One region of the Paenibacillus sp. FSL L8-0436 genome, then DNA from elsewhere that is predicted to be linked to it. Evidence: a T-box and tRNA genes for the amino acid it is inferred to sense, from the RefSeq annotation. Region 1 holds a T-box; the other holds one or more tRNA genes.
The links. The T-box of region 1 lies ahead of pheS (phenylalanine--tRNA ligase subunit alpha). A T-box ahead of a tRNA ligase gene usually reads a tRNA of that ligase, here a tRNA-Phe.
Positions count from the first base shown of each region.

Region 2: it has a tRNA-Phe gene. The T-box ahead of pheS (phenylalanine--tRNA ligase subunit alpha) is inferred to sense a tRNA for this amino acid. The anticodon was not compared.

Region 1 is NZ_CP151955.1:1,946,625-1,950,020, reverse strand. It holds gene pheT (phenylalanine--tRNA ligase subunit beta) at 1-699, opposite strand, end outside; gene pheS (phenylalanine--tRNA ligase subunit alpha) at 760-1,794, opposite strand; T-box leader at 1,852-2,140, opposite strand; gene NSS79_RS08845 (sensor domain-containing diguanylate cyclase) at 2,739-3,396, shown strand, end outside.
Region 2 is NZ_CP151955.1:139,395-142,790, forward strand. It holds rRNA gene NSS79_RS00670 (23S ribosomal RNA) at 1-802, shown strand, start outside; tRNA gene NSS79_RS00675 (tRNA-Ser) at 885-976, shown strand; tRNA gene NSS79_RS00680 (tRNA-Met) at 1,003-1,079, shown strand; tRNA gene NSS79_RS00685 (tRNA-Val) at 1,088-1,163, shown strand; tRNA gene NSS79_RS00690 (tRNA-Thr) at 1,203-1,278, shown strand; tRNA gene NSS79_RS00695 (tRNA-Asp) at 1,295-1,372, shown strand; tRNA gene NSS79_RS00700 (tRNA-Phe) at 1,401-1,476, shown strand; tRNA gene NSS79_RS00705 (tRNA-Tyr) at 1,482-1,567, shown strand; tRNA gene NSS79_RS00710 (tRNA-Lys) at 1,575-1,647, shown strand; gene NSS79_RS00715 (NAD(P)/FAD-dependent oxidoreductase) at 1,719-2,759, shown strand; gene NSS79_RS00720 (helix-turn-helix domain-containing protein) at 2,869-3,396, shown strand, end outside.

The sequences.
Region 1 (3,396 bases):
TCCGGTAATATAGCGTACTGCATAGCGGGAACAGTATTCGTCATTCTCGATTTTTACGGAAATAGAGTCGGATGCCTGGCTCCCGGTCTCTACCAGATCCGCTGCCGGATCGGGCAGCTTCAGATCCCGGCCAAGAATCGCACTTACCTCATAGGCCGCGCCAATCATGCCTAGGCAATCGGACCGGTTCGGTGTCAGATCGAATTCAAGAATTTCATCATTCAGGCCCAGCACCTTCAGAATATCCTGGCCGATCTCGGTATTCTCAGGCAGAACAAGAATGCCTTCCTGCAGTTCTTTCGGCAGCAGCTTGTCATTGAGCCCAAGCTCCTTAGCCGAGCAGATCATGCCTTGCGACAATACGCCGCGCAGCTTAGCTTTTTTGATATCCAGACCTGGAAGCTTCGCGCCCACCAAGGCTACAGGCACCTTTTGCCCCGCTTCGACATTCTTTGCTCCGCATACGATCTGCAGATCCTCGCCCTGTCCTGCATCCACGATACACACGTTCAGCTTATCGGCGTCGGGATGTTTTTCTTTCGATTTCACATATCCGGTTACAATCCCGGAAAGCCCCTTGTTGCGGCGCTCGACACCGTCAATCTCGATGCCTGCAGTGGTGATTTTGTCCGCCAGCTCTTCAGCGGTTACTCCCTCTAACGATATATAATCAGCCAGCCATCCGGTTGATACTTTCATGTCCGCTCACTTCCTTTATTTCAGATGTATTTATCTAACAGCCGCTCACCCGTCAAAAATCTAAATGCCCTTGAACTGCTTCACGAAGCCCATATCATTGATATAGAAATAACGGATGTCGTCGATGCCGTATTTCAACATGGCAATCCGCTCCGCACCTACGCCGAAGGCGAAGCCGCTATATTCCTCAGGGTCGTATCCGCCCATTCTGAGTACATTCGGATGTACCATGCCAGCGCCGAGGATTTCCAGCCAGCCGCTCTGTTTGCACAGCCGGCAGCCGTCTCCGCCGCATTTGAAGCAGCTGACATCAACTTCAACGCTAGGCTCGGTGAATGGGAAGAAGCTCGGACGAAGACGGATCCCCGCACTCGGGCCGAACATTTCTTTCATGAACTGCTGCAATGTACCCTTCAAGTCACTCATGCGGATTCCCCGTCCAATGACCAGACCTTCGATCTGATGGAACTGGAAGGAGTGGGTGGCATCATCATCATCTCGGCGGAACACTTTGCCCGGACAGATGATTTTGACCGGGGTTTCGCCCTGCATTGCCTGCATGGTGCGGATCTGCACCGGAGAGGTCTGCGTACGCATCAGGAGATCATCCGTCAAATAGAAGGAATCCTGCATATCACGTGCCGGATGGTTCTTCGGCAGATTAAGTGCCTCGAAGTTATAGTAATCCGTCTCTACTTCAGGGCCTTCTGCTACCAGGTAGCCCATGCCGATGAAGATATCTTCAATCTCCTGCACCACCCGGGTGAGCGGATGAATTCCGCCTTGCGGCAACCCGCGGCCCGGCAGCGTAACATCGACTTTCTCTGCCTGCAGGCGGTTCAGCGTTTCCTGCTGCTGGAATGCCTCCTGCTTGGAGCCGATAATATCTTCTATCGCGCTGCGCACCAGATTCGCCACCTGGCCGATTACCGGACGCTCTTCCGCGCTAAGCCCTCCCATTCCCCGCAGAACCTCGGTTAACTCGCCTTTTTTGCCCAGATACTTCACGCGTAAGTCATTCAGAACCTGCGGATCGGTTACTTCCTGCAGCTTAGCCAATGCCTCAACCTTCAACGCTTCCAGCTTCTCTTTCATGGCGTGTACTGCCCCCTTAATCATCATATTGTCAACAAAAAAAGGCCTTTCCTCCCGGTAAGGGACGAAAAGACCGTGGTACCACCCTTGTTAGACTGCCGTACCCCTTCCCTTAAGAGCTGTATTCCCTCTTTCGGTGCGGTAAAGACATGCCTCACTTTAACAGAAATAACGGTCTGCGGCCGGTTTCCCCTACTGTCTTTCTTCAAAAAGATCTTGAAGTAAATTCAGGGAACTGCTCCGGAGTGAACTTCGGCAGCTCTGCTCTCCTAGAAACGCTCTCAATCTGCGGCGTCTCCTCCCTGTAAGCCAGGCACTGCGTACTCTTCTCCATCACTGCATTTATAATGATGTAGCTGAGAAACTGCATCTTCTTACTCAGAAGATATGTCTATTTATTATATGCACAAAATTTCATTTTGACAAGCCGACAAATTCAGAGGAATCAATCCCTAAACTCGCCGGGAACGAACCCGCTAACCTTTAATATAAGGGACGGGAGCGGCAGCTATGATATTTTAGTGCTTAGCACAGAAAGGGAGTATCGTTTGTAGAAAACTTGGGTAATAGGACTCAAGGGTTGGAGTATGAATAAGTCAGTACTATACATAATGTTTAAATCTGAAGCTAATTATATCAAGAATCCCGTCTCCTCCCCGGCTTACCGGATCGCTTGATGACCCGAAAGGTCGGCTGGCAGGGGATTTCAGGCTCGGATCAACCTCTTATATTCCATACTCGGCCCGGATGCCCTAAGCAGTACGTCCTACATACTGATGAGAAGGATCCCTAATCGTACTGGAAGCACTATGTTTCTATGACTATTTGAAAGACACTCTCTCGTTGTCCCTGCGGCCAATTACCCGCAGCTGGGATTAGTTCCGCATAGGTATCATCTACTATCAAAGAGATTTCTCAAAGTTTTATGCGGGGAGAGGATGACAGTGGCTTTATACAAAATCAAAAACACACGCAGATTAATCCTTTTATTTGCCGCTATCTCCGTTATTCTGGTGGGCATCAGCACCGCTTCTCTGCTGTATCTGAACCACACAATTAACCGGCTTTCAGATTCACTGTACAGCGATGTCTACCAAAACTCAGAGCTGATTCTGAATGCCGACCGGGATCTTCATCAGGCTGCCCTTGCGCTGCACACGGTGATGAACCGGAACATTACCCGTGAACAGCGCAGCCTGCTGTCTCAGGAGTTTCATGACAATAATGCCCAGGTGAAGCAGCGGCTGGGCATGGCCAGCTATAACATCAACGCTATGAAGCAACCGGAAAAGAGGATGACACAGAGCAATCGGCTGCTCTCCCGGCTGAGAAACGAGCTGCAGAGCTTCGAGGGTTCTTTTGAAAGCTGGAAGAGTACCGGGCAGGAATTGATCTCCCGGCGTATGGAAAGCAATTGGAACCCGGATACGTACTCAGCTACCATGATCAACACCCGGCTGAGTGAGGTCCGCAGCAGCCTGGATCAATCCGAGAACCTGATCGATAACTACGGACAGCAGATTACCCAAGAGTTCCGTGAAAGAAAAAGCACCCTGTTCGCGGCCTACTCGCTGATCTTGTTCCTGCTTATGCTCGTTATTA
Region 2 (3,396 bases), 1.8 Mb from region 1:
ATTGAATTTGGGTACGATCTGTACAGGATAGGTGGGAGCCGTAGAGGCAGGAGCGCAAGCTTCTGCGGAGGCGCCGTTGGGATACCACCCTGATCGTATCTAGGTTCTAACCTGGTACCCTAATCGGGTACGGGGACCGTGTCAGGCGGGCAGTTTGACTGGGGCGGTCGCCTCCTAAAGAGTAACGGAGGCGTTCAAAGGTTCCCTCAGAATGGTTGGAAATCATTCGAAGAGTGCAAAGGCATAAGGGAGCTTGACTGCGAGACCAACAAGTCGAGCAGGGACGAAAGTCGGACTTAGTGATCCGGTGGTACCGCATGGAAGGGCCATCGCTCAACGGATAAAAGCTACCCTGGGGATAACAGGCTTATCTCCCCCAAGAGTCCACATCGACGGGGAGGTTTGGCACCTCGATGTCGGCTCATCGCATCCTGGGGCTGAAGTAGGTCCCAAGGGTTGGGCTGTTCGCCCATTAAAGCGGTACGCGAGCTGGGTTCAGAACGTCGTGAGACAGTTCGGTCCCTATCTGTCGTGGGCGCAGGAAATTTGAGAGGAGCTGTCCTTAGTACGAGAGGACCGGGATGGACGTACCGCTGGTGCATCAGTTGTTCCGCCAGGAGCATGGCTGAGTAGCTACGTACGGACGGGATAAGCGCTGAAAGCATCTAAGCGTGAAGCCCCCCTCAAGATGAGATTTCCCAATTAGTAAGACCCCTTGAAGACGACGAGGTAGATAGGTTGGAGGTGGAAGTGCAGCAATGCATGGAGCTGACCAATACTAATCGGTCGAGGGCTTATCCAACAATTTAAGACGCAGATTTGTTTCGGGTTCAGTTTTCAGGAATCAAGGTTCCTGAATGAATTTACATGGCACCAACTTGTTTGGAGAGATACCCAAGTGGCTATAAGGGGACCCTCTGCTAAGGGGTTAGACTGCGTAAGCGGTGCGAGGGTTCGAATCCCTCTCTCTCCGCCATTTCAAATTCATAATATTGTTAGTGTGGCGGCGTAGCTCAGCTGGCTAGAGCGTACGGTTCATACCCGTGAGGTCGGGGGTTCGATCCCCTCTGCCGCTACCATACAACCCGGAGGCTTAGCTCAGCTGGGAGAGCATCTGCCTTACAAGCAGAGGGTCGGGGGTTCGATCCCCTCAGCCTCCACCATTTTCACAATTCAACACCGTTTCAACACTTTTACACCGTGCCGGTGTAGCTCAACTGGTAGAGCAACTGACTTGTAATCAGTAGGTTGGGGGTTCAAGTCCTCTCGCCGGCACCATTATTTTTACAAATGCGGAACCGTGGTGTAGTTGGCCTAACATGCCTGCCTGTCACGCAGGAGATCGCGGGTTCGAATCCCGTCGGTTCCGCCATTTTTTTATGTTTTATGGCTTTTTTTATGGCTCGGTAGCTCAGTCGGTAGAGCAAAGGACTGAAAATCCTTGTGTCGGGGGTTCGATTCCCTCCCGCGCCACCATATATGGAGGCTTAGCGAAGTGGCCAAACGCATCAGACTGTAAATCTGCTCACGTACGTGTTCGGTGGTTCGAATCCATCAGCCTCCACCAGTTTTATGAGCCATTAGCTCAGTTGGTAGAGCACCTGACTTTTAATCAGGGTGTCGAAGGTTCGAGTCCTTCATGGCTCATCCCAATCAGAAAGTCATCACCTCCGGGTGGTGGCTTTTTTGTGTTATTGTCATACCGCAGGAAATTGAAATTGCTGACAGCGAGTTTAAAATTTCTGTCTCCGTTTAATTATAAGTTTATAACACTGAGCAGAAATGAGGGGATTCCCGTTATATATGATGCAATTATTGTTGGAGGCGGTTTTGCCGGCCTGCAGGCAGCGATTCAATTAGGACGTTACTCTACCCACCATGTGCTTGTGATAGACGCGGGAGGGGGAAGATCTAACATTTGCCGCAATTATCATAATATATTGGGCTGGCCAGAGGGAATATCCGGTGAAGAGCTTAGGGCAAGGGGCAGGCGGCAGGCTGAAGTTGCCGGTGTGGAGTTTGCTACGGATAGGATTACTAAGGCAGAGAAGCAGAATGGTTTGTTTCAGCTGAACGGTTCCGAGAATCAGTGCTATAGTTCAAAGACATTGCTGCTTGCAACAGGTGTAATGGACCGCTTTCCTGAGCTGCCGGGGCTTGCAGCTACACTAGGGAAGACGGTATATGTATGCCCGGATTGTGATGGCTACGAAATTCAGAACCGGCAGACCCTATTGCTGGGCTCAGGTGACGTAGGGGCAAATATGGCTTTTGTTTTGCGTGAGCGTACGGGTGATTTGACTTATATCAATCATGAGTGCCAGCCGGTATCGGCAGAGAACCGCCAACGTCTTGAAGAGCAAGGGATCTTATATGTAGAGGAAGCAGTTGCTCGAATCGATGAGGAGAATGATGGAATCATTAAAGCGGTAATCCTGGAGAGCGGAAATACTTTGCTTGCGGAGCGAGGGTTCATCGCCTTTGGGAATAATGCGGTACATTCGGAACTTGCGGCAGAGCTTGGGGTGAAGCTTCATAAGAATAGGCATATCGAAGCGGATAAGCGTTCATTAATGACCAATGTGGAGCATTTATGGGTGGCTGGTGATGTCGCTGTTCATGCAGAGCAAGCTACTGTTGCAATGGGTGAGGGAGCGATAGCCGGTATTTGGATGCATAAAGAGTTAAAGAAGATATCCCCGGTAAGCTTGCCGCCGTCTAAGCAAAATCATAGCGAAATGGTAAAACAAAATAAATGATTCCTCAAATTGTCGATTGTGTCTTAGTAATCGGAGGGACCAGGCCGCATAATGTTGGGAATTATGATAAAATAGGCGAAAAGAGCAAAAGTGGTGGAGAATGGTGACGATGGATAGTGAGGCATTGCGTCAAAAATTGGAGCAGCTCACCGGAAAGAGAACCGGAATCAAACAACTCGGGAGGCAGCATTCAGCTTCTCTTTTTGGCATAGGCAAAGAAGAGTTGGATCAGCCGGTCACTCATGAAGGTCATCTTTGGGTACCATTGTATGAGAACGAGGGAAGAATAACTGCGATTTGGGTAGAGATGGATGGCCTTTCGGCTCTGGAATTGCAATTGGTCAATTATGCGGCACGGAATTTTGCTGTCGCGCTCAAGGCCACAGGGTTAAAGGAAGAAGGAGAAGTAGAGGCCCGGCAGCTGAGCAACTGGCTGAATTCGCAGCTCGAGCAAGAGAAGAATGATGCAGAGATTCCTGACGAAATCACTCTGAAGGGACGTTTGTTCGGCGAGATGATTCCTTTTCTGCTGGTGAGTGAGAATGTCCACAATCCGCAGATCTCTTACCGTTCGCTTATGAAGCTGCTGCGCAATTATTTTGAGAACGAAATATTGCTGATCCCCCTGCAGGAGAAG